2 regions of the Janthinobacterium sp. C22 genome follow, and region 2 is predicted to be linked to the other one. Evidence: predicted binding sites of a transcription regulator. Region 2 holds the regulator's gene; the other holds the start of a gene.
What was found. The regulator HrcA, encoded in region 2, represses chaperone genes, less so after heat shock. The targets are predictions, from matches to a motif close to TTAGCACTCNNNNNNNNNGAGTGCTAA.
Positions count from the first base shown of each region.

Region 1: a site for HrcA is predicted at 11,362-11,388, ahead of groES (co-chaperone GroES). Genes of this name have one in related genera too.

Region 1 is NZ_CP193659.1:1,953,694-1,969,618, reverse strand. Features, by position in the region: partial or broken gene ACRHIG_RS09080 (branched-chain amino acid ABC transporter substrate-binding protein) at 1-657, shown strand, start outside; gene ACRHIG_RS09075 (LysR family transcriptional regulator) at 650-1,552, opposite strand; partial or broken gene ACRHIG_RS09070 (NAD-dependent epimerase/dehydratase family protein) at 1,641-2,596, shown strand; gene ACRHIG_RS09065 (c-type cytochrome) at 2,671-2,982, opposite strand; gene ilvD (dihydroxy-acid dehydratase) at 3,203-5,074, opposite strand; partial or broken gene ACRHIG_RS09055 (LysR family transcriptional regulator) at 5,248-6,157, shown strand; gene lgt (prolipoprotein diacylglyceryl transferase) at 6,237-7,067, shown strand; gene ACRHIG_RS09045 (hypothetical protein) at 7,219-7,875, shown strand; gene ACRHIG_RS09040 (GGDEF domain-containing protein) at 7,836-8,711, shown strand; gene ACRHIG_RS09035 (EVE domain-containing protein) at 8,708-9,172, opposite strand; RNA gene ssrS (6S RNA) at 9,251-9,428, opposite strand; partial or broken gene ACRHIG_RS09025 (cell division protein ZapA) at 9,634-9,939, opposite strand; gene ACRHIG_RS09020 (hypothetical protein) at 9,939-10,202, opposite strand; gene ACRHIG_RS09015 (hypothetical protein) at 10,359-11,105, opposite strand; gene groES (co-chaperone GroES) at 11,630-11,920, shown strand; gene groL (chaperonin GroEL) at 11,971-13,620, shown strand; gene ACRHIG_RS09000 (MFS transporter) at 14,137-15,576, opposite strand; gene ACRHIG_RS08995 (GNAT family N-acetyltransferase) at 15,651-15,925, shown strand, end outside.
Region 2 is NZ_CP193659.1:1,184,299-1,200,223, forward strand. Features, by position in the region: gene ACRHIG_RS05330 (hypothetical protein) at 4-603, opposite strand; gene ACRHIG_RS05335 (HAD family hydrolase) at 848-1,573, shown strand; gene hrcA (heat-inducible transcriptional repressor HrcA) at 1,678-2,694, shown strand; gene fur (ferric iron uptake transcriptional regulator) at 2,746-3,177, opposite strand; gene ACRHIG_RS05350 (outer membrane protein assembly factor BamE) at 3,373-4,002, shown strand; gene dapB (4-hydroxy-tetrahydrodipicolinate reductase) at 4,022-4,831, shown strand; gene ACRHIG_RS05360 (barstar family protein) at 4,840-5,166, shown strand; gene ACRHIG_RS05365 (CaiB/BaiF CoA transferase family protein) at 5,280-6,539, opposite strand; gene ACRHIG_RS05370 (acyl-CoA dehydrogenase) at 6,539-7,702, opposite strand; gene ACRHIG_RS05375 (LysR substrate-binding domain-containing protein) at 7,876-8,772, shown strand; gene ACRHIG_RS05380 (VOC family protein) at 8,769-9,134, opposite strand; gene ACRHIG_RS05385 (DUF6597 domain-containing transcriptional factor) at 9,212-10,000, opposite strand; gene leuS (leucine--tRNA ligase) at 10,133-12,772, shown strand; gene ACRHIG_RS05395 (LPS-assembly lipoprotein LptE) at 12,775-13,365, shown strand; gene holA (DNA polymerase III subunit delta) at 13,376-14,392, shown strand; gene ACRHIG_RS05405 (glutamate-5-semialdehyde dehydrogenase) at 14,404-15,687, shown strand; gene ACRHIG_RS05410 (CopD family protein) at 15,758-15,925, shown strand, end outside.

The DNA of each region.
Region 1 (15,925 bases), 770 kb from region 2:
CAGGCGAAGAAAATCGCCGTCATCGATGACCGCACGGCCTACGGCCAGGGCGTGGCGGAACAGTTCGTCAAGGGCGCCAAGAAGGCGGCACCAGGCGTGCAAATCGTCGGCAAGGAATTTACCAATGCCAACGCGACGGACTTCAATGCGATTTTGACCAGCATCAAGTCGAAAAATCCCGACCTGATCTTCTTTGGCGGCATGGATTCCGTGGGCGGCCCCATGCTGCGCCAGATGAAGGCGCTGGGCATCAAGGCCAAGTTCATGGGCGGCGACGGCCTGTGCACGGAACCGCTGGGCAAGCTGGCGGGCGACGCCGTGGGCGAAGACATGGTCACCTGCGCGGAAGCGGGCGGCGTGACGGGCGCGCAGCAAAAAGGCATGGACGATTTCCGCGCCCGCTACAAGCAGAAATACAATATGGAAGTGCAGCTGTACGCGCCATATGTCTACGATGCCGTGATGACCATGGCCACCGCCATGCAGGATGCGAAGTCGTCGAAACCGTCCGTCTACCTGCCCTTCCTGGCCAAGGTGCACTACCAGGGCGTGACGGGGCCGATCTCGTTCGACGCCAACGGCGACATCAAGGATGGCGCGCTGACTTTATTTACATATCGCGATGGCAAGAAAACCAAGATGGAAGTCGTCAAGTAAGCGGCTGCTCAGCCACGTAATCGCGTAAACCTTCGGCCAGCGCGTCGAAGGTGGCGCGGCAGCGCAGGCTGCCGCGCAAGTCTTCATGCATGGTGACCCAGGTTTCCATCGGCAGCGAAAACGCTTGCGGCAACACGCGCCGCAGGGCCGGATCGCGCGCCGCCAGTCCTGCCTGGCACACGCCGATGCCGGCACCCGCGCGTATCAGGGCCAGTTGCGCCAGGTCGCTGTCGCTGCGCCAGGCAAAGTTTTCCCGCGAAAATCCCTGAAAGGCCGCGCCCGCGTTGCGCACGAAGGGGCTCGCCTCGTCGTAGCCGATGACGGCGTGTTGCGCCAGATCAAGCAATCCCGCCGGCATGCCATGGCGCGCCAGGTAATCGGCGTGCGCATGCAGGCCCAGTTCGATCTCGCCCACCTTGCGCGCCACCAGCTGCTCCTGGCGGGGACGCAGCATGCGCACGGCGATGTCCGCCTCGCGGCGCAACAAATCCTGCACCTTGTTGCTTAATACCAATTCAATTGTCAGGCCCGGATGGCGCGCGCGCAGGCGGACCAGGATGGGCGGCAGCACTTCCACGCCCACGACTTCGCTGGCCGCGATGCGCACGATGCCGGCCACGCCCTGCCCCTGGCTGCTGGCCGCGCGCTGCATCAGGGCCGCCGTGTGCTCCATGGTTTCCGCATGGGGACGCAGCGCCAGGGCCACTTCCGTGGGCAGCAAGCCCAGCTGGGAACGCGTGAACAGGGTCGCGCCCAGCGCCTGTTCCAGGGCGGCGATATGCCGGCCGGCGGTGGGCTGCGTGATGCCCAGCGCGCGGGCGGCGCCGGACAGGGAGCCGTGCCTCAGCACGGCCAGCAAGGAGCGGTAGTATTCCCAGGCGATCGGAGTAGTCATACATAAATGTATAACCTATGCTCGATGTTCGTCAATTCCCAATTAGCCTTGCGGGGCAGATACTGGCGTCATCAACCACACGGAGGTCATGATGGACAAAACAGCATTGGTACTGGGCGCGACAGGCGGCATCGGCGGCGAGATGGTGCGCCAGCTGCTGGCGGCGGGCTGGCAGGTACGCGCCCTGAAGCGGGGAGAAACACCATCGCCACGCGGCGACGGTATTGAGTGGCTGCGCGGCGATGCGCTGTCGCGCGCGGACGTGCTGACTGCCGCGCAAGGCTGCGCCGTCATCGTGCACGCCGTCAATCCGCCCGGCTACCGCCACTGGGGCCGGCTGGTGCTGCCCATGCTCGACAACACGATCGCCGCTGCCATCGCCGAAGGCGCCACCATCGTGCTGCCCGGCACCGTCTACAACTTCGGCCCGGACGCCTTTCCCGTGCTGGCGGAAGACGCGCCGCAACGTCCGCTCACGCGCAAGGGCGCCATCCGCGTGGAAATGGAAGCACGGCTGGAGCGGGCCAGTACGCAGGGCGCGCGCGTGCTGATCGTGCGCGCGGGCGACTTCTTCGGCCCCCGTGCCGGCAATAACTGGTTTTCGCAAGGGCTGGTGAAACCGGGCCAGAGCGTACGCAGCGTGCTGTATCCGGGCGCGCCCGGCGTGGGCCACCAGTGGTCCTACCTGCCCGACGTGGCGCGCACGATGCTGCAATTGCTGGCCATGCGCGCCACCTTGCCCCCGTTTGCGCGCTTTCACATGGCCGGCCACTGGGACCACGACGGCCGGCAAATGAGGGGGCGATCGCCCGTGTGGTGGAACAGGCGACAGGAAGCGCGCCCGCCATCCGGCGTTTTCCGTGGTGGCTGGTGACGCTGGCGTCGCCGTTCGTGGCGACCTTGCGCGAAATGCGCGAGATGCGCTATCTGTGGCAAACGCCCTTGTCCATGGACAATGCGCGGCTGCTGGCCATGCTGGGACAGGAGCCGCATACGCCGCTCGACGAGGCCGTGCGGGCGACCTTGACGGGCATGGGGAACCTGCAGAATTTGCAGGCAGCGGGCAAAAAAACGCGCCGGGATTGCCGGCGCGCTAATTGCTGGTACTGCGGCACAGATTATTTCTGTGCCAGTACCCATTTAACCAGGGTGTGGGCTTCCGCATCGCTCACTTGCGGATTGGCTGGCATCGGGATCGCGCCCCAGGTGCCGGAACCGCCCTTCATGACTTTCGCCACGAGCTTGTTTTCCGCGTCTTTCTGACCGGCGTACTTGGCAGCCACGTCCTTGAACGCAGGGCCCACCAGTTTCGTGCTCACCGCGTGGCAAGCCATGCAGTTCTTTGCTTTCGCCAAGTCCGGATTGGCCAACGCTGCTTGCGATGCCAGAGCCGATACGGCCAATACACTCACCAACATAAAACGTTTCATTGTCTTTTCTCCAAAGTTACTTCCTGCGGCATTTTACTGTGTTTCCGCAGATGCACCACGAGCCCAGATCAAGCGTTTCAATGTAGTAACGCAATGTAGACGGGAGGCATGCCTATTCTGCCCCATCCGCGCGCCCATCGCCATGTTGTTTGTAAGGCGATGTAACGACGAACGGCCCCGCATCGTCAAACGGGGCTGGCCGTCGCACTTATGCAACAAATCAGCGTTTCTGCTTCTTCAACTGCGACAGATCGCGCACGGCACCCCGGTCGGCCGACGTCGTCAGCGCGGCATACGCCTGCAGCGCCTGCGACACGTAGCGCTCGCGGTCGACGGGCAGCCAGGCCGCGTCGCCCTTCGCTTCCATGGCGGCGCGGCGCGCGGCCAGTTCGGCATCCGTGATGCGCAGGTTGATGCGGCGCTCGGGGATGTCGATGTCGATGAAGTCGCCCTCTTCCACCAGGCCGATGGCGCCCCCTTCGGCCGCTTCCGGCGAGGCGTGGCCGATCACCAGGCCCGAGGAGCCGCCCGAGAAGCGCCCGTCCGTGAACAGCGCGCACGCCTTGCCCAGGCCCTTCGACTTGATGTACGAGGTCGGGTACAGCATTTCCTGCATGCCGGGGCCGCCTTTCGGGCCTTCGTAGCGGATGATGACGACGTCGCCTTCATGCACGGTATCGGCCAAAATCGCTTCAACGGCGGAATCCTGGCTTTCGAACACGCGCGCCTTGCCCGAGAATTTCAGGATGCTTTCGTCGACGCCCGCCGTCTTGACGATGCAGCCCTTTTCGGCCAGGTTGCCGTACAAGACGGCCAGGCCGCCATCCTGCGAATACGCATGGGCCTTGTCGCGGATGCAGCCCGTGCTGCGATCCGTATCGACGGCGGCGAAGCGCTCCGACTGCGAAAACGCCGTCTGCGTCGGCACGCCGCCCGGCGCGGCGCGGAACAGTTCGTGCACGGCCGGATCGTCGGTGCACATGATGTCGTTCTGCGCGATGGCGTCGGCCAGGGTCGGCGCGTGGATGGTCGGCAGGGTCGTGTTGAGCAGGCCGGCGCGCGCCAGTTCGCCCAGGATGCCCACGATGCCGCCGGCGCGGTGCACGTCCTCGATATGGTATTTGTCCGTCATCGGCGCCACCTTGCACAGGCAAGGCACCTTGCGCGAGATGCGGTCGATGTCGGCCATCGTGAATTCCACTTCCGCCTCGTGCGCGGCGGCCAGCAAATGCAGCACGGTATTCGTCGAGCCGCCCATCGAGACGTCGAGCGCCATGGCGTTTTCAAACGCGGCCTTGGTGGCGATGGAGCGGGGCAGCACCGAATAATCATCCTGCTCGTAGTGGCGCTTGGCCAGTTCCACGATCAGACGGCCCGCGCGCAGGAACAGCTGCTGACGGTCCGAGTGCGTGGCCAGAATCGTGCCGTTGCCGGGCAGGGCCAGGCCCAGCGCCTCGGTCAGACAGTTCATCGAATTGGCCGTAAACATGCCGGAGCAGGAACCGCAGGTCGGACAGGCCGAGCGTTCGATTTCCGCCACGTCGGCGTCGGACACGGTGCTGTCGCCCGCCTTGATCATGGCGTCGACCAGGTCCAGCTTGATGATCTTCTGCGTGCCGTTGACAACCTTGACGACCTTGCCCGCTTCCATCGGCCCGCCGGAAATAAACACGACGGGGATATTGATGCGCATGGCGGCCATCAGCATGCCCGGCGTGATCTTGTCGCAGTTCGAGATGCAGACCATGGCGTCGGCGCAATGGGCATTGACCATGTATTCGACGGAGTCGGCGATCAGGTCGCGCGAGGGCAGCGAATACAGCATGCCGCCGTGGCCCATGGCGATGCCGTCATCGACGGCGATGGTGTTGAATTCCTTGGCCACGCCGCCGGCCGCCTCGATCTCGCGCGCCACCATCTGTCCCAGGTCCTTCAGATGCACGTGGCCGGGCACGAACTGGGTAAACGAGTTGACGACGGCGATGATCGGCTTGTCGAAGTCGCCATCCTTCATGCCGGTGGCGCGCCACAGGGCGCGGGCGCCAGCCATGTTGCGGCCGTGGGTGGTGGTGCGGGAGCGGTATTGCGGCATGATGGGGTCCTTCCAAGGATGATTGATGCCTGACTGCGCGGATTTCCAGCAAAACCCTGCATGCAGTGGGGGTACGTCAGATTGCCTTGCGCGCGCGCCACTGTCAAATATATGATGCACGTGTCTGTGAGTCGCTTTTCATATCACAGCACTTATTCCACATGGAAACGCATATGAATCTTGAACTGCGCCAGCTGCGCTATTTCGTCACCGTCGCCGAGGAATTACACTTTGGCCGCGCCGCCGCGCGCCTGCACATGACGCAGCCGCCCCTGTCGCAAACCATCATGGCGCTGGAAGAATTGCTGGGCGCCCCCTGTTCGTGCGCACGCGCCGCGAAGTGCAGCTGACGCCGGCCGGCAACGCCCTGCTGCCCGAGGCGCGCCGGCTGCTGGCGCAGGCGCTCGATTTGCCCGCGCTGGTGCGGCGCGCCGCGCAGGGCGAGGCGGGACGTCTGAGCCTGGCGTTCGTCTCCTCGGCCGACTACAGCGTGCTGCCGCCCCTGCTGCGCGCCTACCGGACGGCCTATCCGCAGGTGCAGATCCAGTTGCAGGAAGCCACCTCGGACCTGCAGCTGGACGAACTGCTGGCCGGGCGCACGGATGCGGGCCTGTTGATCCCGCCCCTGCCCGAGAAGGCGAAGGGGAGCTCGATTACCTGCCCGTGCTGGCCGAGCCGCTGGTGCTGGCCGCGCCGTCCGGCCTCGCCATCCTGAACACGCCGGGCCCCGTGCGCCTGCGCGACCTGCCGCCCCTGCCCCTGATCATTTTTCCGCGCGCGATCTCGCCCGCCCTGCACGACGCCATCCTCGGCGTCTTCCGCGCGGCCGGCGTGACGCCCATGATCGGCCAGGAAGCGATCCAGATGCAAACCATCGTCAGCCTCGTCTCGGCTGGCATGGGCATCGCGCTTGTGCCACAATCGGTATCGAATCTGATGCGCCCGGGCGTAGAATACAGGCCGCTGCAGGACGCCACGCCGCTGGTGGAAACGGGCCTGGCCTGGCGCCGCGACAATCCGTCCGCCGTGCTGCAGGGTTTCCTGGCGCTGCTGCGCAAGCAGATCCGCGCGGCCGCCGATTAGATTAAGTGGCCGCTAAGGCAAAAAACGGCCAGCGCCCCCATACTACGCAACCTTGGCTTTAAACAAAGAAAGAAAACCCATGCTGATACACCCGATGCCCGACCCGATAGCCATCCAGATCGGCCCGCTCGCCGTGCACTGGTACGGCCTGATGTATGTGCTCGCTTTCGCCCTGTTCATTATCCTGGGCCGCGTGCGCATCAAGCAGCCGCATATCGCCGTGCTGGGCTGGAAGAAGGAAGACCTCGACGACATGCTGTTCTACGGCATGCTGGGCGTGGTGATCGGCGGGCGCCTGGGCGAAGTGCTGTTCTACCGTCCCGAATACTTCCTGCACAATCCGCTCGAGATCTTCATGGTCTGGCATGGCGGCATGTCCTTCCATGGCGGCTTCCTCGGCGTCATCCTGGCCATGTACCTGTGGAGCCGCAAGGCGGGCCGCAACCTGTTCGACGTGCTCGACTTCATCGCGCCGCTGGTGCCGCTCGGCTATGCGGCCGGCCGCCTGGGCAATTTCATCAATGCCGAACTGCCGGGCCGCATCGCCCCGGACACCCTGCCGTGGGCCATGCAATGGCCGGGCATCCCGTATCCCGTGCACCCGTCGCCCATCTACCAGATGCTGGTCGACGGCATTTTGGTGTTCATCATCCTGTGGCTGTATGCGCGCAAGCAGCGTCCGCGCATGGCCGTGGGCGCCATGTTCACCCTGCTGTACGGCTGCGCGCGCTTCTTCACGGAATACTTCCGCACGCCGGACTGGGAAGTCGTGTGGCTGGGCGTGCCGATCACCTCGGGCCAGATGCTGTCCCTGCCGATGATCGTCGGCGCCATCGCGCTGCTCGTGTGGGCATATAAAAGCCAGGTGATGGGCACGCCGCCCACCAAGGCCCGCCCGGCCAACACGTAACACTGCAGCTCCCCCGATGGCGCGCCAGGCAGGCGCGCCATCCCCTCCTCCGGCAACACTTCCCTCGAAGCAACAAAATTTCCTTGTGGAATAGACTTGCTGTTGGCATCTGGGTATCATGTTTTCACGTGCAACAGGGGAGTGCCTTGCCATGCCGCCTGCCGGGCGAAAACTGACATGCTCGATGGCGCTGGGCGCCTGCTATGTGCTGGCACAGCTGGCCTTGACGGCCTGGGCAGGCACGCGCGCGCCCTGGGTGAGCTATGCGTTCAGCATTGTCGCGCCCCTGCTGGCGCTGGCCGCCTGTTGCCGCTGCGCCTGCGTCAGTGCGGCGGGCGCAGCCAGGACAGGCTGGGCCCTGTTCGCCGTAGCCATGCTGTTCTGGAGCACGGGCATGATATTGTCGGCCTGGCAAGACCTGAGCGGCCAGGTGGCATCCGACGCCACGTATTTTTCCGATTTTGCCTATTTCATGTATGGCGCGCCCCTGCTGCTGGCCATGTCGTCCGTGACGCACGAGCATCCCTCGCGCACCCTGCAATGGCTGGACGCCGTGCAGGTGCTGCTGGCGGCCTACCTGGCCTATACGGCCATCTTTTCCGTGTCGCCATTCGACCAGCGCTCCATCGCGCCGATTCCCGCCAGCCTGCTGGTGCTGACCTACAACGTGGAAAACCTGGCCCTGGCCTGCTGCGCCTCGCTGCGTTTGCTGGCGCACCGCCGCGATGGCGAGCAGGGCCGCTTTTACCTGCTGCTGACGGTGTTTTTATGGTGCTACGGGGCTGCGCGGCGGCCTATAACTATCTGACCTTGCACGGCGTGACGACAGCATGGAGCGAGGTGCTGCCGGGCCTGCCGTTCCTGCTGCTGGCGATGCTGGCCGCGCGAGTCCGGATGACCGGAGCCGAAGCGCCGCCAGGCCAGCCTCTGCGGCGGCTGACCCTGCTGATCGACAATTTCAGTCCCATCTTCTTTACGGCCGCCCTGCTGGGCCTGGGCTTTGCCGTCATGCGCACGCATTTCTACCTGGCGGCGGCGTCGCTGTTCGTCGCGCTGCTGGTCCACGCGCTGCGCTCGGCCACCTTGCAAAGCCGCTACATGCAAAGCGAACTGGCCTTGCGCGCGGCGCTGGACAAGCTGGAAAAGCTGTCGCTGACGGATGGCTTGACGGGCATCGCCAACCGGCGCAGCTTCGACCAGACCTTGCAGCTCGAGTGGCAGCGCGCCGCGCGCAACGGGCAGCCGCTGGCGCTGCTGATCATCGATATCGATTTCTTCAAAAGCCTCAACGATACCTTCGGCCACCCGTATGGCGACGCCTGCCTGGTCAGCATCGCGGCGGCCCTGCATTCCGCGCTGCCGCGCGCCAGCGACCTGGCGGCCCGCTTCGGCGGCGAGGAATTTGCCGCCATCCTGCCCGCCACCGACCGCGCGGGGGCGCTGGCGGTGGCGCACAAGATGCAGGCAGCGATCGCCGCGGCCGCCATCGCCCAGGCGCCGTCGCGCGGCGGCCTGGTGACGGCCAGCATCGGCCTGGCGCTGCATGACGGAAATCAAACGCCGGAGCAGCTGCTGGCCGCCGCCGACCAGGCCCTGTACCGCGCCAAGCAGAATGGCCGCGACCGGGTCGAGGAGCGGGCCTAGGCCTTCAGCTTGCCGGTAATGACCTTCCATTGCGCCGGCGTCACGGGCGTGATCGACAGCCGGCTGCCCTTCTTGAGCAGCAGCATGTCTTCCAGCTCCGGCATCTGGCGCATTTCGGACAGGGGCAGCAGCGCCGTCTTCTTCACGCCGCGCACGTCGACGCTGATCCAGCGCGGCTGCTCCGGCGTGGCCTTGGCATCGAAATACTTGCCGCCCTCTTCAAACTGACTGTGATCGGGATACGCGCCGCTGGCCACTTCGGCCACGCCCGCCACGCCCGGCTGCGGGCAGCTGGAGTGATAAAACAGCACGCCGTCGCCCGGCCGCATGCCGTCGCGCATGAAGTTGCGCGCCTGGTAGTTGCGCACGCCAAACCACGGCATGGTGTGTCCGGGCGCCGCCATCAGGTCGTCGATGCTCACTTCATCGGGTTCGGATTTCATCAGCCAGAATTGTTTCATGCAGACTCCGTGTGAAAACGACAGACGTAAAAAAACGGTTGCGCAGGATGCGGCAACCGTTTTCGGTGGTGATGCAAATTGGGCCCCGCCTGTGCCGCTATGCCGGCATCCCGAACCAAACGGTTCAAGGTGGTCACGTTAGTTCAATTTCGGGTTCGTCGAACGAGCGACGCTCACTCCCATCAAACAAAATTCGCAACCGATGCGCATAAATGGTTCAAGGAATATATGGCAATCGCGAACACCGCAGGGTAGACCCAAGTTTACTCCTTTGATCGCGCATCGCAAAGACAAATCGTAGCGTGTCCGCTTAAAATCCAATTAATAACACTGAACAAAACCGTAGCGAGCGGCGATGAATTGTGGCCAAGAAGCGCAGCTGTGCTTGCACGGGGCCGCCGAGGCAGCGAACATCGCAGGCCGCAAGTCGCGACGCGCGGTAGGTTTGGTTCGGTGTTTAAAAGGTTTTCCTGGGGCGTCAGTGCGCTGTCCAGTACCGTGTGCATGGCCGAGATCTTTTGCTTCACTTCCAGGATCGTCAGTTCCGACAGCGGACCTTGCGGCGATTTCACGGAAAGGAATTCCGCGGCCACGCCCAGGGCGGCCAGCACGGCGATGCGGTCGTTGCCCTTGACCTTGCCCGCGTCGCGGATGGCTTTCATTTTGCTATCGAGATAGATCGCCGCTTCGCGCAGCGCGCGCTCTTCGCCGTCGCGGCACACCATGCTGTAGGACTGGCCCATGATATTGACATCGACACGCGGCATTACGCTTCCTTCTCGTTCTCGGCAATATAGGCGCCCGCCTCCGAAGCGGCCTGCTCCAGGCCGGCTTGCACCAGTTCGGGAATTTTTTCCAGCAACGCCTCGACCCGCTCCTGCGCCTCGCGCATGCGTTGCACATACAGGGCGTTCTCGGCGGCCAGCGCGGCATTGTCCTTGCGCAATTGCGCGTTTTCACGGCGCAGCGCATGGGTCATTTCGGCCAGCAGGCCTATTTTGTCGGATAATTCGTTGAATTCGGAAATCATCCCGCCACTATAGGGCGGACGCTCCATGGGCGTCAATCGAATCACGCCGCTGTCACACATATTTACATCAATGCAGGTCAGTTGCCGTGAAATACACGCTTTTTCCGGTGCTTTTCGCCATCTGCACGCATCCGCCGGCGCCGCGATGGCAGCGTTTTACTCGTCGACGTAATCGGGTTCGATATCGAGACCGCCATAGCGGTTTTCGCACGAGCGGCGCGTCAATTCCTGCTTGCCGCTCTTGCCATCAAGCACCATCGTCAAGTCGCGGCAAGTACGGTGGTAGCTGCCAGGTTTGGCGTCCGTCCGCGAGGGCGTCAAAGTAACGCGCAAGGGCACGGCATTGCCCAGTCCCTTGTTACTCCATTCACGGCTCTTGCCATCCTCTTCATCTTTCAAGGTGCGCACGGCGGCCGTCAGCAAGGCTTGTTTTTCCTTGGCATTCAGCTTGGCGATGGTCACGTCGGACAGGAAGGGCGGATACACGACGGGCGCCGGGTCCTTGCCCTGCACATCCCAACGGCCGCTGTTCTGCGAACAGATGCGGCGGCTCAGGTCTTGCGACTTGTCGCCCGCCGTGACGACGAATTTCAGGTCGCGGCAGATGTGCGCCTTCAGGCTGTGTTCCGTCATGCCGGAGTTGCTGAAGTTATACGTGACCTTCACCCGCACACCGCTGTCGCCGCCGTTGTCCCACACATGGGCTTGCTGGTCGTCGTCGTCCTTGTTGAGGTCGTTGAACAGCTCGTTGAGCAGCATTTCCTTTTCCAGCGGCGTCAAGGTGGCCACGGTGATCTCGTCGAGCATGGTGGGTGTTTGCGCGGCGGCATTGCCCAGGCAGGCGAGGCCGACGAGGGCGGCACCGAGCAGGCGCAGGGCGGGACGGGAAAGAGTCGATGGCATGGTGTGCTTTCTGGTACAGGGGGAATATTGATATGCAATTGCAATCATCTTATCAAAGTCCATAGCAAAACTCTGTTTCCCGTGCGTACAGGAACGCCCTTCGCCTGACGGGCATGCTAGAGTCGCGCCTGTTGCTGACGCCCGGGAACGAGGCTTGCGTTTGCGCAAACCCTGCGTAGATGCAGGCTGCGCAGAACGTCTAAGCTTATCTTCCCGGAGAATAAGCCCTTGAATAAGCCCCCTACCGTCCCTATAATTAGCACTCGTTAGTAGAGAGTGCTAACAAACTCTTTCGTAGCAATCCTCAGGACATGATGGTGCATGCCGGGCAACAGCAGGGAACGCTACGCGGCGGGCGACGCCGCGATGCCACCCTGCCCAGCGCCGGCATGCACCCGATGCCATGGGGTTTGCTTGACCGTTGCGGGCTGCTTTCAACGGCGGTCACTGAAAGCACGCCTGGCGCTGTGCCAGGCATGTATTCATTTAGCAACACCTATCCATTGAACTTTAAGGAGTTTTGTATGAATCTGCGCCCATTGAACGATCGCGTCATCGTCAAACGCCTCGACCAGGAAACCAAGACTGCGTCCGGCCTCATCATTCCTGATGCAGCTGCTGAAAAACCGGATCAAGGCGAAGTCCTTGCCGTAGGCAATGGCAAGATTCTCGACGACGGCAAAGTCCGTCCTCTGGATGTCAAGGTAGGCGACCGCGTCCTGTTCGGCAAGTACGCCGGCCAAACCGTCAAAGTTGACGGCGATGAGCTGCTGGTCATGCGCGAAGAAGACATCATGGCGATCGTCGTCAAGTAATTGTTTCCACGTTGTAGACAGATACATCCCGAAACTCAGGAGAATTGAACATGGCAGCTAAAGAAGTAGTATTCGGCGACGCAGCGCGCGCCAAGATGGTCGAAGGCGTCAACATCCTCGCCAACGCAGTCAAAGTCACCTTGGGCCCGAAAGGCCGCAACGTCGTGCTGGAGCGCTCGTTCGGCGCCCCTACCGTCACCAAGGATGGTGTGTCGGTAGCGAAGGAAGTTGAACTCAAAGACAAGCTCATGAACATGGGCGCGCAAATGGTCAAGGAAGTGGCTTCCCGCACCAGCGACAACGCCGGCGACGGCACCACCACCGCGACCGTGCTGGCCCAAGCCATCGTGCGCGAAGGCATGAAGTTCGTTGCCGCCGGCATGAACCCGATGGACCTGAAGCGCGGTATCGACAAGGCCGTTGCCGCGACCGTCGAAGAACTGGCGAAAATCGCCCGTCCTTGCACCACGACCAAGGAAATCGCCCAAGTCGGTTCGATCTCGGCCAACTCGGATGCATCGATCGGCGAGCGTATCGCTGAAGCGATGGAAAAAGTCGGCAAAGAAGGCGTGATCACGGTTGAAGACGGCAAGTCGCTGAACGACGAGCTGGACATCGTTGAAGGCATGCAGTTCGACCGCGGCTACCTGTCGCCATACTTCATCAACAACCCAGAGAAGCAAGTTGCCGTCCTGGACAGCCCATTCGTCCTGCTGTGCGACAAGAAAATCTCGAACATCCGTGACCTGCTGCCGGTACTGGAACAAGTCGCCAAGGCTGGCCGTCCACTGCTGATCATCGCGGAAGACATCGAAGGCGAAGCGCTGGCCACCCTGGTGGTGAACAACATCCGCGGCATCCTGAAAACCTGCGCAGTGAAAGCACCTGGCTTCGGCGACCGCCGCAAAGCCATGCTGGAAGACATCGCTGTCCTGACGGGCGGCCAGGTGATCGCTGAAGAAGTCGGCCTGACCCTGGAAAAAGTGACCCTGGCCGAACTGGGCCAGGCGAAACGCATCGAAGTGGGCAAGGAAAACACCATCGTCATCGATGGCGCCGGCGAAGCCGCATCGATCGAAGCACGCGTGAAACAAGTGCGTGTACAGATCGAAGAAGCGAGCTCGGACTACGACCGTGAAAAACTGCAAGAGCGCGTCGCCAAACTGGCTGGCGGCGTTGCCGTGATCAAGGTTGGCGCAGCCACCGAAGTCGAAATGAAAGAGAAGAAAGCCCGCGTTGAAGATGCACTGCACGCCACGCGCGCTGCCGTGGAAGAAGGCATCGTGCCAGGCGGCGGCGTAGCCCTGCTGCGCGCACGCGCCAACATCACGGTCAAGGGCGACAATGCTGACCAGGACGCCGGTATCAAGATCGTCCTGCGCGCAATGGAAGAGCCGCTGCGCATGATCGTGCAAAACGCCGGCGAAGAAGCTTCGGTCGTCGTGGCAGCCGTACTGGCTGGCACGGGCAACTACGGCTACAACGCTGCCAACGGCACGTATGGCGACATGGTGGAAATGGGCGTTCTGGACCCAGCCAAAGTGACCCGTTCGGCGCTGCAAAACGCCGCTTCGATCGCTTCGCTGATGCTGACGACCGACTGCATGGTCTGCGAAATCGCTGACGACAAGGCAGCCGGCGGCATGGGCGGCGGCATGGGTGGTATGGGCGGCATGGGCGGCATGGACGGCATGATGTAATGTCCGGCGGCCTGTCGCGCAGGCGACGGCGCGACAGACCGCATACGCCGGGACAGGACAGGCAGACCAAAAGCTGCCAGCGCCTGCCCGGCAGCCCCGAGAGCCATCTTCTACGGAAGGTGGCTTTTTTCGCCTGGCTTTTTAGAAATTTCAACGATTGCCCACCTGCACGTTTTGCTTTAGCATGGCCGCCATCGTCCCTCATTCTCACGCCACCATCATGCCGCCACGCGCCTCTTCTTCCAAAACCACCATCATCGCCGGCATCCTGGCCGGCTTGCTGGCCGCCGGGCTCGGCGCTTTCTACCTGCACCAGCAGGCCGCACCGCACGGCACCAATACCCCGGCCGCCAGCAGCCCGGCGCCGGAGCAGAGCGCGCGCGCCGTCGATGCGCTGATGGCATTGCCGGAGATCAAGGCCTGGTCGGCGCATATCGAAAAGGCGTCCGGCGGCCGCGCCCACGGCGCCGTGATGGAAACGTCGCCCGATGCGCGCCTCATCGATGGCAAGCCCTACTATGACCTGAACTTCGTGGAAAACACGCCGGACGCGGCGCACCGCTGGGAGAGTTTCGTCGTTTCCCAGGATGGCAAGCGCATCCTCGTCGACGACGTCGTCAGCGGTGAGCTGATCAGCCTGGAACAATGGCGCAAGGACAATGCGCCCATGCAGCGCATCGCCACCCAATAACTACCTGCGCGGGGCCCCTGCGGCGCCGCGCCGCGCACGCGCGCCACCCACCACACCGTCCACAGCGACAAGCCCGCCGCCAGCCAGCCATTGATGCCATAGCCGCTGATGTGGCCGGCCGCATCCGCCTGCAGTGTCAGGCCGCCCAGCCAGGCGCCCAGGCCGCTGCCAAAACTTTGCAGGGCTGAATTGGCGCTGAGAAACGCGCCCCGCTTGTGCGGTTCCGGTATCGTCGTCAGCAGCGCCTGCAGCGGTACCATGCGGCCCGAGACGAGGGCCATAAAGAAGGGAAACGCCAGCATCAGCGCCAGCAGCGGCAGCTGGGGCAAGTGCGTCATGAACAGCAGCGGCGCGATCGACAGCAAGGACACCCAGCGGAACACCTGCTGCTTGCCGGCCCGGTCCGCCCAGCGGCCGATCAGGCGCGCCGTGAAGGTCGTGGCGCAGCCGCCCGCCAGGTAGACCCAGGTGACGTCGGCCGGCGCCAGCCCCATATTGCCCACCAGCACGGGCGAAATGAAGGGAATGACCAGCATGCCGGCCGTCATATTGACAATGGACAAGGAAAACGCTTGCAGGTGGCGCCGGTCCCGGAACAGCGCCAGCAGGTTCGGCAGCACCTGGCGCAGCGGCGTGGGAGCGGCGCCCATGTGCGCCGTCAGCGATGGCAGCACGCGCGCCGCGCCCAGCCAGACCAGCAGCGACAGCGCGACCAGCAGGAAAAACGGCGAAGCCCAGCCAAAGTGCGCGGCCAGCACCACGCCGATGGGCACGCCGCCCACGGCCGCCATGGCAAACGAAGTCATGACGACGCCCGTGGCCGCGCCGCGCCGCTCGGCGGGAATCACGTCGCCGATGATGGCCATGACGATGGCGCCCAGCACGCCGCCCGTCAGCCCGGCAAAGGCGCGCGACCACAGCAGCACATGGAAGTTCGGCGCCAGCGCGCAAGCGAGGTTCGACACGGTGAACAGGCAAAACATGGTCAACAGCAGCTTCTTGCGGTCGAAGCGGTCGATATACGTGGCCGCCAGCAAGCCGGACAGTCCCGCGCACCAGGCGTAGGCCGAGACGGCGCCCGAGACGGCAGCCGGGCCGATGTGGAAGGCCTGCATCAGCTGGGGCGCCAGCGGCATCATCACCATGAAATCCATGATGACGGTAAATTGCGTCAGCGCAAGTAGCCACAGCATCGCGCGCTCGCGCGCCGGCGTCAGAACCGCGCCAGCGGACATATCAGGGGAAGGGCTCGGTACAGGTTTCATGCGGCAGATCTTAAGGATGGCGGCGGTGGACGGCAAGGTTTACTTTCTGGTATCAAAGCCCGATACTCGCCCACATGCCCGCCATCACCATCCGCCCCCTCGCGCCAGACGACGCGCCCGCCTACCGCGCGCTGCGTCTGGCCGGCATCGCCGAACTGCCCGCCGCCTTCTGCACCACGTACGCGGCGGAAAGCGGCTTGCCGCTGGCACGGATAGCCGAGCGCTTGCACGCCACTCCATACCAAATAATATTTGGCGCTTTCGACAAGGAACAATTGATCGCCATGGCCGGCCTGCGCCGCGAACCGATCGCCGTCGTGCATGACAAGGCCAGCCTGTGGGGCGTGTA
Region 2 (15,925 bases):
GGCTTACAGCGCCGTGCAGTTCAGTGTGGCGCCGGTCGTGGCGGCTGAACCCATGGTGCCGACGACGTCGCGGCCGTTGGCGCTGGCAGAACCCACGAAACTGCACGTCTGGCCCGTTGGATACGTCGCGATGGAAATATTGTAGGCGATGCCGTCATTGACATTCGGGAACGTATAGCTGGTGCTGCCTTTCAGCGGGCTGGTGGTGGTATTGCCGATGGCCAGGGTCAAGCCGTCGGCGGTCAGGCCCGTGATGGTGCCGCTCAGCGGGTAGGAGTTGGTCACGCAGCTCACGAAGGCCGTGGTCACGGTATAGCTCGATGCCTTGCCGACGCCATTGGTAATAGTGCAGACGGCGCCCTTTGGCTGTTGCGCAATGGTGATGTCGTAGCGGTCATCGGTGCTGACCAGCTTGGTGAAAACAAAGGAGGTCTGGCCTGAGGCGACAGGCAGGCGTTCGCCATCATTCAGCAGAATCAGGCCATCTTTTGCCAGATTGGAGACTTGGCCGCTCAGATACAGGTTGCCGCCGCTGCCGCCGCAGGCCGCCAATGTGACGGCGCAAGCCGCCGCCAGCATCGAGCGCAGGTACAAATTTTTCATACATTCTCCAAAACGAATTAGGTTGGGTAGCGCAACGCGGACGCTGGCGCCGCATTGGAATGGCGCCTATTTTAGTCTATCTGGCAAGCCGGATGATCTTGCCTTGTATCACCCTGTAACAATTTTTCGCCGGGAAGCGCTGGCCCGGCCCCATTTCATGGGGGCGCCGCCATGCTGGCGGCGTCGATCAATGCGACAATAGATGCAGGCTGCGCACTGTGGCGCGGCATCCACCGTGAGTCCCATGTCCCTTGCTCCTGTAAAACCTGCCGTGCCGCCCAAGGCCATCCTGTTCGACCTCGACGATACCTTGTGGCCCATCGCGCCCGTGATTGCCGCCGCCGAAACCCTGCTGCACGACTGGCTGGCCACGCATGCGCCCAAGGTGGCGCAGCAGTTTTCCATCGAGCTGTTGCGCCAGCACCGCCTGGCCATGCTCAAGGAACAACCGCATTTCCATGGCAATCTGATCGAGTTGCGCCGCGCGGGCCTGCTGACCGCCTTCGAGGCCGCTGGCGAGGATGCCGCCCTGGTCGACGGCGCCATCGCGCAGTTCCTGGCCGCGCGCCATCGGGTCCAGCCGTATGACGATGTCTTGCCGGGCCTGGCCTGGATGCGCCAGCGCCTGCTGCTCGGCTCCATCTCGAATGGCAATGCGGACCTTGAAATTATCGGTTTGGCGCAGCATTTCAAGGTGTCGATTGCCGCCAGCGATTTCGGCGTGGCCAAGCCCGATGCCAGCATCTTCCTGGCCGCTTGCGCCGCGCTGGGCGTGGCGCCCCATGAAGCCGTGTATGTGGGCGACGATCTGTATTTCGACGTGACGGGGGCGCAAGGGGCGGGCATGCGTGCCGTGTGGATGAACCGCAAGGGCAGCGACGCCCACCTGGCCACCGGCGTGCAGCCCGACGCCATCTGCGCCAACTTTGATGAATTGCTGCTGTGGCTGCAGGGGCAACTGGAAGATTGATCGCCGCTGGCCGGGCGAACGTGCATAATAGGCGCTGTTGATGCAGGTTCGGCCGCTTTCGCTGCCGCTTGCTTAATAAAGATTATTTGCTTACCTAAAACACCATGCAACTCGATACACGTGCCCAAACACTGCTGAAAGCCCTGGTCGAGCGATATATCGCCGACGGCCTGCCGGTCGGTTCGCGCGCCTTGTCGAAAATTTCCGGCCTCGACCTGTCGCCGGCCACGATCCGCAACATCATGGCCGACCTGGAAGAGCTCGGTTATGTCTCCAGTCCCCATACTTCGGCCGGACGCATCCCCACGCCGCGCGGCTACCGCATCTTTGTCGACACCTTGCTGACCGTCCGGCACCTGGACGAGCACATGGTGGAATCGCGCATGCGCCTGCAGACGCCGCAGCCGCAAAAAACCATCGCCAACGCGGCGCAGATGCTGTCGTCGCTGTCGCAGTTCGCCGGCGTCGTGCTCAGCCCGCGCCGCGAATCCGTGTTCCAGCAAATCGAATTCCTGCGCCTGTCGGAAAAACGCATCCTGCTCGTCATCGTTGCTCCCGGCGGGGACGTGCAGAACCGTTTATTGCTGACGGAAGCCGACTATACGCCGGCGCAGCTGGTGCAATCGGCCAATTACATCAACCAGAATTATGGCGGCCTGTCCTTCGACGCCGTGCGCGTGCGCCTGCAGGGCGAATTGCGCCAGTTGCGCGACGATATGGGCAGCCTGATGCAGGCGGCCGTGGAAGCGGGCAGCGAAGCGATGGCCGACCATAGCGACGACATGGTCATTTCCGGCGAGCGCAACTTGCTCAGCGTGAGCGATCTGTCATCGAATATGCATTCGCTGCGCCAGATGTTCGACATGTTCGAGCAAAAGACGGGCTTGATGCAGTTGCTCGACGTGTCGAGCAAGGCGACGGGCGTGCAGATTTTCATCGGCGGAGAATCGAACCTGGTGCCGATGGATGAGATGAGCGTGGTGACGGCGCCGTATGAAGTCAACGGCAAGATCGTGGGAACCTTGGGAGTGATCGGACCGACGCGCATGGCTTACGAGCGCGTCATTCCGATCGTCGACATCACGGCCAAGCTGCTGTCGAGCGCGCTCAGCCATCATTGATGCGGTTCAATGCTGCGCCGGTCGGCCCCTTGCGGGAGCGGCCGGCGTGGGTCAGGCTGTTTTGTGCGGGCAGGCTGTCTTGGTGCAGTTGCCGTAGATGGCCAGGGCGTGTTCGGCGATCTTGAAGCCGCGCTCTTCGGCCACTTTTTGCTGGCGGATTTCGATTTCTTCGTCGAAGAATTCTTCGACCCGGCCACAGTCGAGGCACACCAGGTGGTCGTGGTGGGAGCCTTCGTTGAGTTCGAAAATCGCCTTGCCGGTTTCAAAATGGTTGCGGTTGAGCAAGCCTGCCTGTTCGAATTGCGTGAGGACGCGGTAGACAGTTGCCAAACCGACATCCATATTGTCGGCCAGCAGAATCTTGTAGACGTCTTCCGCGGTCAGGTGGCGTACCGGGCTACTCTGGAAGATATCGAGTATCTTCAGCCGTGGCAGGGTGGCTTTCAGGCCGCTTGCCTTGAGATCACTAGGATTGTTACTCATGTTTGTTGCTCGTATGTGGGTCAGGTGCTTTATCATATAGCGTTTTGTCGGGGAGTGCCAAAATATGCATTTTTTGGCGGGCCGGTCACTCCTGGCGTTTTGTTCATCCAATTGAGGTCATTTATGCGCGTAACCCCGGCTGTATTGCCATCTCTCTGGCACCGTCTTTCATTTCGAGCACCAGTCGTGGCAGGCATGGTCTGTGTCGCGCTGGCCATGTCCGGCTGCGCCAGCCGTGGCATCCTTGGCGAAAAGCCGGCCGCTGCTCAAAAAGAAGGCAAGGAACTGGTCCCCGAACAGGGCGCGCAGACGACCACCATTACGCCGCTGCAAAAATTCATGTGGTTTTTCTCGCCGTACCGTCCAGACATTCAACAAGGCAACTTTGTCTCCGAAGAGATGCTGGCCCAGTTGAAAGTGGGCATGACGCGCGACCAGGTGCGTTTCGTCCTCGGCACCTCGCTGCTGACCGATATCTTCCATGCCGACCGCTGGGATTATCCATTCCGTCTGGCCCGGGGCAGTGGCGAAACCACCAGCAGCCGCGTGGTCGTGTACTTCGGCAAGGATGGCAAGGTTGAACGTTTCGAAGGCGGCAACTTGCCGACGGAGAAAGAATATATCGACCGTATCGCGGGTCCGTCGCCATTCGCCAAGGTCGCCAAGGCCGACGTGCCTGCCGCCGCCGTGCCATCGCCCGTGGCGCCAAGCGCCGTGCCGGTACCGGCCGATGCCGCCCCTGCCATTCCTGTGAGCAAGCCTGAAGTTGCACCGGCACCTGCCGCCGAGCCAGCACCTGCGCCTGCCGCCGAACCCACCAAATAAGTTGCTGTAAGAGAATAAAATGACTGAACTGAAAATCGCCATCGCTGGCGCCAGCGGCCGCATGGGCCATATCCTGATCGAAGCGGTCAGCAACGCACCCGACGCCGTGCTGACCGGCGCCCTCGACCGCGTCGGCTCGCCGACCGTCGGCCAGGATGCCGCCGCCTTTCTTGGCAAGCCTGCCGGCGTGCTGATCGAGTCGGACCTTGCCACCGGCCTGGCCAATGCCGATTACCTGATCGACTTCACCCGTCCCGAAGGCACCTTGCAGCACCTGGCCTACTGCGCCGAGCATGGCATCAAGATGATCATCGGCACCACCGGTTTCGATGACGCGGGCAAGGCCGCTATTGCCGCCGCCGCCGAAAAGACGGCCATCATGTTCGCGCCGAACATGAGCGTGGGCGTGAATGTCACCATGAAATTGCTGGAACTGGCCGCGAAAAGCCTGTCCGAAGGCTACGACATCGAAATCATCGAAGCGCATCACCGCTTCAAGGTCGATGCGCCGTCGGGCACGGCCCTGCAAATGGGTGAAGTGGTGGCCGGCGCCCTGGGCCGCGACCTGAAGGAGTGCGCGGTGTACGGCCGCGAAGGCGTGACGGGCGAACGTGACCCGTCGACCATCGGCTTTGCCACCATCCGCGGCGGCGATATCGTCGGCGACCATACTGTGCTGTTTGCCGGTATCGGCGAACGCATCGAGATCAGCCACAAGTCGAGCAGCCGCGTCACCTACGCCCACGGCGCCCTGCGCGCGGCGCGTTTCCTGGCCGACAAGCCGACCGGCCTGTTCGACATGCAGGATGTGCTGTCGCTGAAGAACTGAGGAAGACCATGGCCACTGCCATCCTGAATGGAAAAGACATCACCGACGCAGCGAGTTTTCACGCGCAATGCGTGCAAGCCTTCGGTTTCCCCGAGTTCTATGGCAACAGCATGGATGCCTGGGTCGATTGCCTCAGCTACCTGCGCGACGATGAAAACATGACGCAGTTCCGTTTGAAGCCGAACGAAGTGCTGGAAATCGTGGTGCAGGACGCTGACGCGATGAAGGCGCAAGTGCCTGATTTACTGGAAGAAATTACGTTTTGCATCGCCGGCATCAATGAACGCTATGACGATTACGGTGAAAAACCGGCGTTGAAGCTGGTACTCAAGTGAATAGAATCGTAGGTCGGATTAGGCCCTGCGGGCCGTAATCCGACAACATTATTGGCTGTGCAAGTCGGATTACGCGCAAGCGCTAATCCGACCTACGTCCAGACGACCAACATTTACACCACCTTGCGCTCACGCAAGCCGTCAATCTCCTCACCGTCCAACCCCAGCCACTGCTGCAGCACCTCGTTCGTATGCTGCCCCAGCAAGGGCGGCGGCAAGCGGTATTGCACCGGCGAGCCGGACAGGCGCACGGGATTGGCCACCAGCGCCACCGTGCCCGCCGTCGGGTGCGGCATTTCCACTTTCAAGCCCCGCGCCACCACTTGCGGGTCGGCAAAGACCTGGTCGATGCGGTTGACGGGGCCGCACGGCACGGCTTGCGCCTCGAAGGCGCTGATCCACTCGGCCGTCGTGCGCATGACCGTGGTCTGGCGCATCAGGGGAATCAAGATGGCCCGGTGCGCCACGCGCTGCGGGTTGGTGGCGAAGCGTTCATCCTGCGCCCATTCCGGGTGGCCGGCGACGGCGCAAAAACGCGAAAACTGTCCATCGTTGCCGATCGCCAAGATCATGTCGCCATCGGCCGTGGGAAAGTCTTGATACGGAACAATGTTCGGATGCGCATTGCCCATGCGCTGCGGCACTTTGCCGCCGCACAAGTAGTTCGCCGCCTGGTTGCCCAGGGCCGCCACTTGCACGTCCAGCAGGGCCAGGTCGATATGCTGGCCCAGGCCCGAGCGCTCCCGTTCGGCCAGCGCCGCCTGCACGGCGATGGTGGCGTACAGGCCCGTCATGATGTCCGTCTGCGCCACGCCCACTTTTTGCGGCCCGGCGCCAGGCTGGCCATCGGGCACGCCCGTGATGCTCATCAAGCCGCCCATGCCCTGGATCAAGAAGTCATAGCCGGCGCGCGCCGCGTACGGCCCGTCCTGGCCGAAGCCGGTAATCGAGCAATACACGAGGCGCGGATTGAGTTCGAGCAAGCTGGCTGAGTCCAGGCCATATTGCTTCAAGCCATCGAGCTTGAAATTTTCCAGCAACACGTCTGCCTCTTGCGCCAACTTGCGCACCAGGGCTTGCCCTTCAGGGGCGGCCAGGTCGATGCACAAGGAGCGCTTGTTGCGGTTGGCGCACTGGAAATAGGCCGCTTCGGCCGTGTCGCGGCCGTCCTCGTCCTTCAGATACGGCGGCCCCCAGGAGCGCGTGTCGTCGCCGCGGCCCGGCTGCTCGACCTTGACGACGTCGGCGCCGAGGTCGGCCAGCATTTGCCCGGCCCACGGGCCGGCCAGCACGCGCGACAGGTCCAGCACGCGCAAGCCGGTCAACGGCGCGGGCCGCAGGGTGGAGGTGAGGGTGGAAGCCAAGGCATCCATTAGTTGAAGGCGGCGATGCCGGTGATGGCGCGGCCGATGATCAGCGCGTGCACGTCGTGCGTGCCTTCATAGGTGTTGACCACTTCCAGGTTGACCAGGTGGCGGATGACGCCGAACTCGTCGGAAATGCCGTTGCCGCCCATCATGTCGCGCGCCACGCGGGCGATATCGAGCGCCTTGCCGCAGCTGTTGCGTTTCATGATAGACGTGATTTCCACGGCCGGCGAGCCCTCGTCCTTCATGCGGCCCAGGCGCAAGCAGCCTTGCAAGCCCATGGTGATTTCCGTCAGCATGTCGGCGAGTTTCTTTTGCACCAGCTGGTTGGCGGCCAAGGGGCGGCCGAATTGCTGGCGGTCCATCGTGTACTGGCGCGCCTTCAGGTAGCAGTCTTCGGCCGCGCCCAGCGCGCCCCAGGCGATGCCGTAGCGCGCGCTGTTCAGGCAAGTGAACGGGCCTTTCAAGCCGCGCACGTCGGGGAAGGCGTTTTCTTCCGGGCAAAACACTTCATCCATGACGATTTCACCGGTGATGCTGGTGCGCAAACCGACCTTGCCGTGGATCTCGGGCGCCGACAGGCCTTTCCAGCCTTTTTCCAGCACGAAACCGCGGATCGCGCCCTCGTCGTCCTTGGCCCAGACGACGAACACGTCGGCGATGGGGCTGTTGGTGATCCACATCTTGGCGCCGGAGATACTGTAGCCGCCCGGTACCTTGCGCGCGCGCGTGACCATGCTGCCAGGGTCGGAGCCGTGGTTCGGTTCCGTCAGGCCGAAGCAGCCGATGAATTCGCCCGTCGCCAGTTTCGGCAGGTATTTCTGTTTGGTTTCTTCGTTGCCGAAGGCATTGATCGGCACCATCACCAGCGACGATTGCACGCTCATCATCGAGCGGTAGCCCGAATCGACGCGCTCGACTTCGCGCGCGGCCAGGCCGTAGCAAACGTAGTTCAGGCCGGCGCCGCCGTATTCTTCCGGAATGGTCGTGCCCAGCAAGCCCAATTCTCCCATTTCGCGGAAGATGGCCGCATCCGTGCGGCCATGGCGGAACGATTCGAGGACCCTGGGCACCAGGCTGCCCTGGCAATAATCGCGCGCCGCTTCCAGCACGGCGCGTTCGTCGCCCGTCAGTTGTTCTTCCAGCAGCAGGGGGAATTCCAGTCGAATACGGTTTTGCTCATCACAGGCCTCGCAGGTGAGCGCCGGTGATCGGCGCAAGATTGAATATGGCTCATGGTAGGTTCTTGCCTAGCCTTGCGCAAACGATTTTTTCGCACCCAGACATGCGTGCTACGCATATCTTGCGGCATACTAGAGGAATTTCACCGGCCGGATACCCCATGTCACGCAAAATTCCCATGCTGCAGGCGCTAAATTGTTTCGAGGCGGCCGCGCGCCACCAGAGCTACACGCACGCGGCGCGCGAACTGTCGCTGACGCAAAGCGCCGTGTCGCGCCAGATTTCATCGTTGGAAAGCTTTCTTGGCGTGCAACTGTTCCAGCGCACGCGCCATGGCGTGCTGCTGACCAGCGCCGGCGCCGCGTATGCGCGGCAGATCGCGGCCCGCCTCGATGGCCTGGAGCGCGACACGCTCGACACCATGGCGCGCCAGGGCGGTGGCGGGACCTTGCAGCTGGCCTCGGTACCCACGTTTGCCACGCGCTGGCTGATGCCGCGGCTGTCGTCACTGGCGGGCATGCACCCGGACATCGTCGTGCATATCGATGCCTACACGAAACCGTTCATGTTTGCCGATACGGAATACGACGGCGCGCTGTACGCGGGCACGCCCGAGCAGCTGGCGCGCTGGCCCGGCACGCGCGCCACCTTGCTGATGCATGAAGAAATCGTGCCCGTCGCCAGCCCCCGCCTGCTGGCGGCGCGCAGCGCCTGGCAGCCGCAGGATTTGCTGGACCTGACCTTGTTGCAACAAAGTACGCGCCCGGGTGCCTGGCGCCAGTGGTTTGACGCCATGCAGGTCGATGGAGAAGGGGCGCGCTACGGCGCGCGCTATGAGCTGTTTTCCATGCTGGCCATGGCGGCCGTGCAGGGGCAGGGCGTGGTCTTGCTGCCCCGTATGCTGGTGGAGGCGGAACTGGCGCGCGGCGAGCTGCGCATCGCATGCGAGCGCCCACTGCGCGGCCAGCGCGCGTATTACCTGATCACGCCCGAGGCGGCGCATGAAAAGCTGGCCTTGCAGCAGTTCCGGCTATGGCTGCAAGGCGAGGCAGCCTAGACGACCTTGGCCGTATCGAAGTGAGGATTGTCGATCAGGCCGATCTGATTGCCGAACGGGTCGAGCAATTCCACCGTGCGGATGCCGTCGCCCACGTCCGTGATCGGGTGATGCAGGGTGCCGCCCAGTGCCACGATGCGCTCGACCTCCTGCTCGATGCCGTCCACGCCCCAGTACGTCACGCTGCCCTGCGTGCCGGGCTGGCCGTCCGGCAGCAGGCCCAGCTCGAAGCCGCCGATGGCAAAGCCGACATAGAACGGCTGGTCGAAATACGGTGTGGTGCCGAACACCTGGCTGTACCAGGCCTTGGCCTGCTCCAGGTCGGGGACGGGATAGGTGACGGTGCGTAAACCCTTGATCATGTTCTGCTCCTGGTGAATGAAGAATAACACCATCATGCCACCGGCGCGCGGCGCGCGATTGGAAAAATGGAAGGTGCTCACGCGCGCCGGCCCGTCAGCCACGCTTCGGGCGAGCGGCGGGTGAATTCCTGGAAGTCGTGGATCAGGTGCGACTGGTCGAAATAGCCGTATTGCAAGGCCACTTGCACCCAATCCGGCTGCTGCGGCAGGCTTTTCAAGCCAGCGCTGGCGGCCCTGAAACGGCAGATGCGGGCAAACAGCTTCGGGCTGATGCCCACGTGCTGGCGAAATTGCAGCGCCAGGTGCTGGCGCGACACCCCCAGCTGCTGCGCCAGGCCATCCACGCGCACCTGGCCGCATGCGCGCTCGATGGCCGCGATGGCATGGTCGGCCACGCCGGCCTGGCGCCGTGGCGGCGCGGCGCGCAGGCGCAGCAGCAGATAATCTTGCAAAATGGCAATTCTTTGCGCGTTGGACAAGGGTTCGCTCCACAGGGCGTCACCCAGGCGCGCCGCCAGCTCGCGGCCCCACAGTTGCCGCAGATCGGCACGTCCATCATTGAGTTCGCACAAGGGCAGCTGGAAGAAGCGTGCCGCCGCGCCCGGCTTGAAGCGGGCCGCCACCGTCTGCACGAGGCCCTGGCTGACGACGGCAATCGGCGCCGTCATCATGCCGACGGCAAAGCTGGCGTCCTGCTGGTCCTGGCACAAAATATCGATGCAATTGTCGGGCAAGACCTGGTGCGTCAGGGGCGTGGCGCCCGTCTGCACGCGGCAGGTCCAGACGCAGTCCAGCCATGGCCGCAGGGCGGGGATGGGGGCGACTTCCTGGTAGATGATCATGGCCGGCTTTGATGCAAAGAACAAGATTGTGTATATATCACACAGCATAATTGTGCGCTCGCAAAAATATGCCGGCCCGGGCCGCCAGCGCGCCGCGCTATCGGGCGGCGACAACCAGTATAATGCTCGGTTCATATCCACTATTGGCCGCACATCATGCAAGATAAATATAGTCCCGCCGACGTCGAACAAGCCGCCCAATCGCACTGGAAGGCGATCGACGCCTATAAAGCCGTCGAACACGACCCGCGTTTCCCAAAAGGCAAGTATTTTGCCTGCTCGATGCTGCCTTACCCTTCGGGCAAGCTGCACATGGGTCACGTGCGCAACTATACGATCAATGACGTGATGTACCGCTACCTGCGCATGAACGGCTACAACGTGCTCATGCCGATGGGCTGGGATGCGTTCGGCATGCCGGCGGAAAACGCGGCCATGGCCAACAACGTGCCGCCCGCGCAATGGACGTATTCGAACATCGCCCACATGAAACAGCAGATGGAATCGATGGGCCTGGCCATCGACTGGTCGCGCGAAATGACCGCCTGCAAGCCTGAATACTATAAATGGAACCAGTGGATGTTCCTCAAGATGCTGGAAAAAGGCATCATCTACAAGAAGACCGGTACCGTGAACTGGGACCCGATCGACCAGACCGTGCTGGCCAACGAACAGGTGGTCGACGGCAAGGGCTGGCGTTCCGGCGCGCTGATCGAAAAGCGCGAAATCCCCATGTACTACGCGCGCATCACCGATTACGCGGAAGAGCTGCTGGCCTATGTCGATGACAAGCTGCCGGGCTGGCCCGAGCGCGTGCGCACCATGCAGACCAATTGGATCGGCAAGTCGACGGGTGTGCGCTTCGCCTTCCCGCATGAGATCAAGGACGCGAACGGCGCCCTGATCGGCGACGGCAAGCTGTACGTCTTTACTACCCGTCCGGACACCGTCATGGGCGTGACCTTCTGCGCCGTGGCCGCCGAACACCCGCTGGCCATCCACGCCGCGCAAAGCAATCCTGCACTGGCCGCCTTCAACGCCGAATGCAAGCTCGGCTCCGTGATCGAAGCGGACATGGCGACGATGGAGAAGAAGGGCATGCCGACCGGCCTGTTCGTCACCCATCCGCTGACGGGCGCGCAGGTGGAAGTCTGGGTCGGCAACTACGTGCTCATCACCTACGGCGACGGCGCCGTGATGGGCGTGCCGGCGCACGACGAACGCGATTTCGGCTTTGCCAAGAAATACAATCTGCCGATCAAGCAAGTGATCGAAGTCAAGGGCCAGGAATTTTCGACGGACGCCTGGCAGGAATCGTATGGCAGCAAGGATGGCGTGTGCGTCGCTTCCGGCAAATACGACGGCCTGCATTTCGCTTCCGCCGTCGACGCGGTGGCCGCCGACCTGGCGGAACTGGGCCTGGGCGAAAAGAAAACCACGTTCCGCCTGCGCGACTGGGGTATTTCGCGCCAGCGCTATTGGGGCACGCCGATCCCGATGATCCATTGCGCCGATTGCGGCGTGGTGCCGGTGCCGGAAAAAGACCTGCCGGTGGTGTTGCCGGAAGACTGCGTGCCGGACGGCACGGGCAACCCGCTGAACAAATATGAAGCTTTCCTGCAGTGCGACTGCCCGCAGTGCGGCAAGCCGGCGCGCCGCGAGACGGACACCATGGATACCTTCGTCGATTCGTCGTGGTACTACATGCGCTATACCTCGCCAGGCTCGAACGACGCCATGGTCGATGCGCGCAACGATTACTGGATGCCGATGGACCAGTACATCGGCGGCATCGAACACGCCGTCATGCACTTGCTGTACGCGCGCTTCTGGACCAAGATCATGCGCGACTTCGGCCTGGTCAAGTTCGACGAGCCTTTCGTCAACCTGCTGACGCAGGGCATGGTGCTCAACGAAACGTACTTCCGCAAGGACGCCGCGGGCAAGACCACCTGGTTCAACCCGGACGACGTGCGCCTGTCGCTCGACGACAAGGGCCGCCCGCAAAGCGCCGTCCTGGTGGCCGACGGCCAGCCGGTGGAAATCGGCGGCACGGAAAAGATGTCGAAGTCGAAGAACAACGGCATCGACCCGCAAGCGCAGATCGAGCAGTACGGCGCCGACACGGCCCGTCTGTTCACCATGTTCGCTTCGCCGCCGGAACAGACGCTGGAATGGTCGGGCAGCGGCGTCGAAGGCGCGAACCGCTTCCTGCGCCGCGTGTGGAACTTCGGCTATGCCCAGTCGGCGACGATCCAGGCCGCACTGGCTGGCGGCGCCGCACCGGCCACGGGCGACGCGCAGAAAAACCTGCGCCGCGAATTGCACAAGCTGCTGCAGCAAGCCGATTACGACTTGAAGCGCATCCAGTACAACACAGTGGTGTCGGCCTGCATGAAGATGCTCAACACCCTGGAATCGGCTAAGCTGGACGATAGCCCGCAGTCGAAGGCGCTGATCGCCGAAGGCTTCTCCATCTTCCTGCGCCTGCTCAATCCCGTCGCGCCGCACATCACCCACGTCTTGTGGGAAGAGCTGGGCTATGCGGGCGTGCACGGCGACCTGCTGAACGTGGCCTGGCCGCAGGTCGACCCGCAGGCATTGGAGCAGTCCGAGATCGAGATGATGATCCAGGTGAACGGCAAGCTGCGCGGCTCGATCACGGTGGCCAAGGATGCGGACAAGGCCAGCATCGAAGCGGCCGCGCTGGCGTGCGAAAGTGTGCAGAAGTACGTCGAGACCACGCCGAAAAAGATCATCGTCGTGCCAGGCAAGTTAATCAGCATCGTGGTGTAATCATGACGACTTCCTCTCAAGTATCGCTGTTGGGCCGCCGCGCCGTGCTGGCGCTGGGCCTGACCGTCCTGCTGTCGGCCTGCGGCTTTCATTTGCGCGGTTCGAACGGCAGCTTCATGCTGCCGTTCGCGACGATGTACATCGGCTTGCCCGACACGTCGCCGCTGGCGATCGGCCTGAAGCGCTATATCCGCGCCATTGGCAGCACGGAGGTGGTCAATACCAAGGATGGCGCCGACGCCGTCCTTGAGGTGCTCACCGACCCGGAGAGGAATCGTACCAAGACCATTTTGTCGCTGAACAAAAATGGCCGCGTGCAAGAGTACCAGCTCGGTTACTCGATCAATTTCCGCGTGCTGGACAAGGCCGGCAACCAGTTGCTGGCGCCGACGACCATCAGCCTGGTGCGTCCGATCACCTTCGACGAGTCGCAGGTGCTGGCCAAGGAAACCGAGGAAGCGGCGCTGTACCGCGACATGCGCAACGACATGGTGCAGCAGATCATGCGCCGCCTGGCCGCCATCAAGCCGGTGCTGCCGGCCATGTCGGTGGCGCCGGTGGCGCCCGTGACACCGGTCGCCCCGCAGCAGTAACGGGGACGCCATGCAATTGCGGATAGACGCGCTCGATGGGCATGTGGCCAAGCCGCTGGCGCAGCTGTATGTGATCACCAGCGACGAACACCTGCTGGCGCTGGAAGCGGCCGACAAGATCCGCCGCGCGGCGCGCGCGCAGGGATACTCCGAACGCGACGTGCTGACGGTGGAGCGCAGCTTCAAGTGGGGCGAACTGCTGGCGGCGAACCAGGAGCTGTCGCTGTTCGGCGATAAAAAACTGATCGAGTTGCGCATCCCCACGGGCAAGCCGGGCAAGGATGGCGGCGCGGCGCTGCAAAGCTACGCGAAGAACCTCAGTCCCGACAACCTGACCCTGATCACCTTGCCCAAGCTGGACTGGGCCACGCAAAAGGCGGCCTGGGTCGCCAGCCTGCAGCAGGCGGCCGTGTATATCGACATTCCGAATGTGGAACGGGCACAGTTGCCCGCGTGGATATCCCAGCGCCTGGCCGCGCAGGGGCAAAGCGCCGAGCGTGCCAGCATCGACTTCATCGCCGAACGGGTGGAGGGCAATTTGCTGGCGGCGCACCAGGAAATCCAGAAACTGGGCTTGCTGCATGCTGCGGGCAAGCTGACGTATGAACAAGTGCAGGACGCGGTGCTGAACGTGGCCCGCTACGATGTCTTCAAGCTGTCCGAAGCCATGCTGGCCGGCGATCCGGCGCGCCTGGTGCGCATGCTCGAAGGCTTGAAAGGCGAGGGCGAGGCGCTGCCGCTGGTCTTGTGGGCCGTCTCCGAAGAAATCCGCACGCTGTTAAAATTGAAGGCCGGCATGGCACAAGGGCGTCCGTTGGGCGCGCTGCTGAAGGAATACCGCATCTGGGGTCCGCGCGAGCGGATGATGGAACCGGCCCTGCGGCGCATTTCGCTGCCCGTGCTGGAAGCGGCGCTGCAGCAGGCGGCGCAGGTGGACAAGATGATCAAGGGCTTGCGCGCCAAGGGCTACGCGGGCGATGCCTGGGACGCCATGCTGCAGCTGGGACTGAAGATCGCCCGAGGCTAGTTTTTTACTATATGGATACGAGCATGGACATCACAGAATATATGCAGGACGTGGGCACGCGCGCGCGCGCCGCTTCGCGCGCCATGGCGCGTGCCGACAGCGCCACGCGCAACCGCGCCTTGAGCCTGATCGCCGCCGCCATCGTGCGCGATGCCGACCTGCTGCGCGCGGCCAACCAGCGCGACCTCGATGCGGCCGCCGCCGCCGGCCTGGCGCCGGCCATGCTCGACCGCCTGACCCTGTCCGACGCCGCCATCGCCACCATGGTCGAAGGCTTGACGCAAATCGTGTCGCTGGCCGACCCGATCGGCGAAATCTCGAACATGAAATTCCGTCCGACGGGCATCCAGGTGGGCCAGATGCGCGTGCCGCTGGGCGTCATCGGCATCATCTATGAAGCGCGCCCGAACGTGACGGTGGACGCGGCCGGCCTGTGCATCAAGAGCGGCAACGCGACGATCTTGCGCGGCGGCTCGGAAGCGATTCACTGCAACCGCGCGCTGGCCAAGCTGGTGGCGGAGGGCTTGCTGGGCGCAGGCCTGCCTGCCGATGCCGTGCAAGTGATCGACACCACAGACCGCGCCGCCGTCGGCGCTTTGATCACCATGCCGCAGTACGTGGACGTCATCGTGCCGCGCGGCGGCAAGGGTCTGATCGCGCGCCTGATGGAAGAGGCCACCGTGCCGATGATCAAGCACCTCGACGGCATCTGCCACGTCTACATCGACGCCAAGGCCGATATCAGGAAGGCGATCGATATCGGCTTCAACGCGAAGTGCCACCGCTACGGCACCTGCAACACCATGGAAACCTTGCTCGTGTCGCGCGCCATCGCCGCCACCGTGCTGCCGCAGCTGGCCGAACTGTACCTGACCAAACAGGTGGAACTGCGCGCCGATGCTGAGAGCCATGCGATCCTGGCCGCCGCCGCTTATCCGCACCTGGTAGCGGCCACCGAGGAAGACTGGTCCACCGAATACCTGGCCGCCATCCTGTCGGTGAAGGTGGTCGACGGCATCGACGAAGCGATGGACCACATCAACCGGTATTCATCGAAGCACACGGAATCCATCATCACGGAAGACTACAGCGATGCGCTGCGCTTCCTGCGCGAAGTCGATTCCGCCTCGGTGATGGTGAACGCCTCGACGCGTTTCGCCGACGGCTTCGAATATGGCCTGGGCGCCGAGATCGGCATCTCGAACGACAAGCTGCACGCGCGCGGTCCGGTGGGACTGGAAGGCCTGACCTCGCTCAAATACGTGGTCTTTGGCCACGGCGAAGTCCGTAAGTAGCCTCTTTCGCGGGCTGCCCACAAGGCGGCCCGTGCTCTCATTTTTCTCCACCTCCGACACTGGGAACCCCATGCTCTTTCTCTGGACCAAAGCCTTCCACATCATCTTCGTCATGTCCTGGTTCGCCGGCCTGTTTTACTTGCCGCGCATCTTCGTGAACCTGGCGATGGAGACGGAAACGGTGGCGACCGAGCGCCTGTTGCTGATGGCGCGCAAGCTGTACCGCTTCATGTCCCTG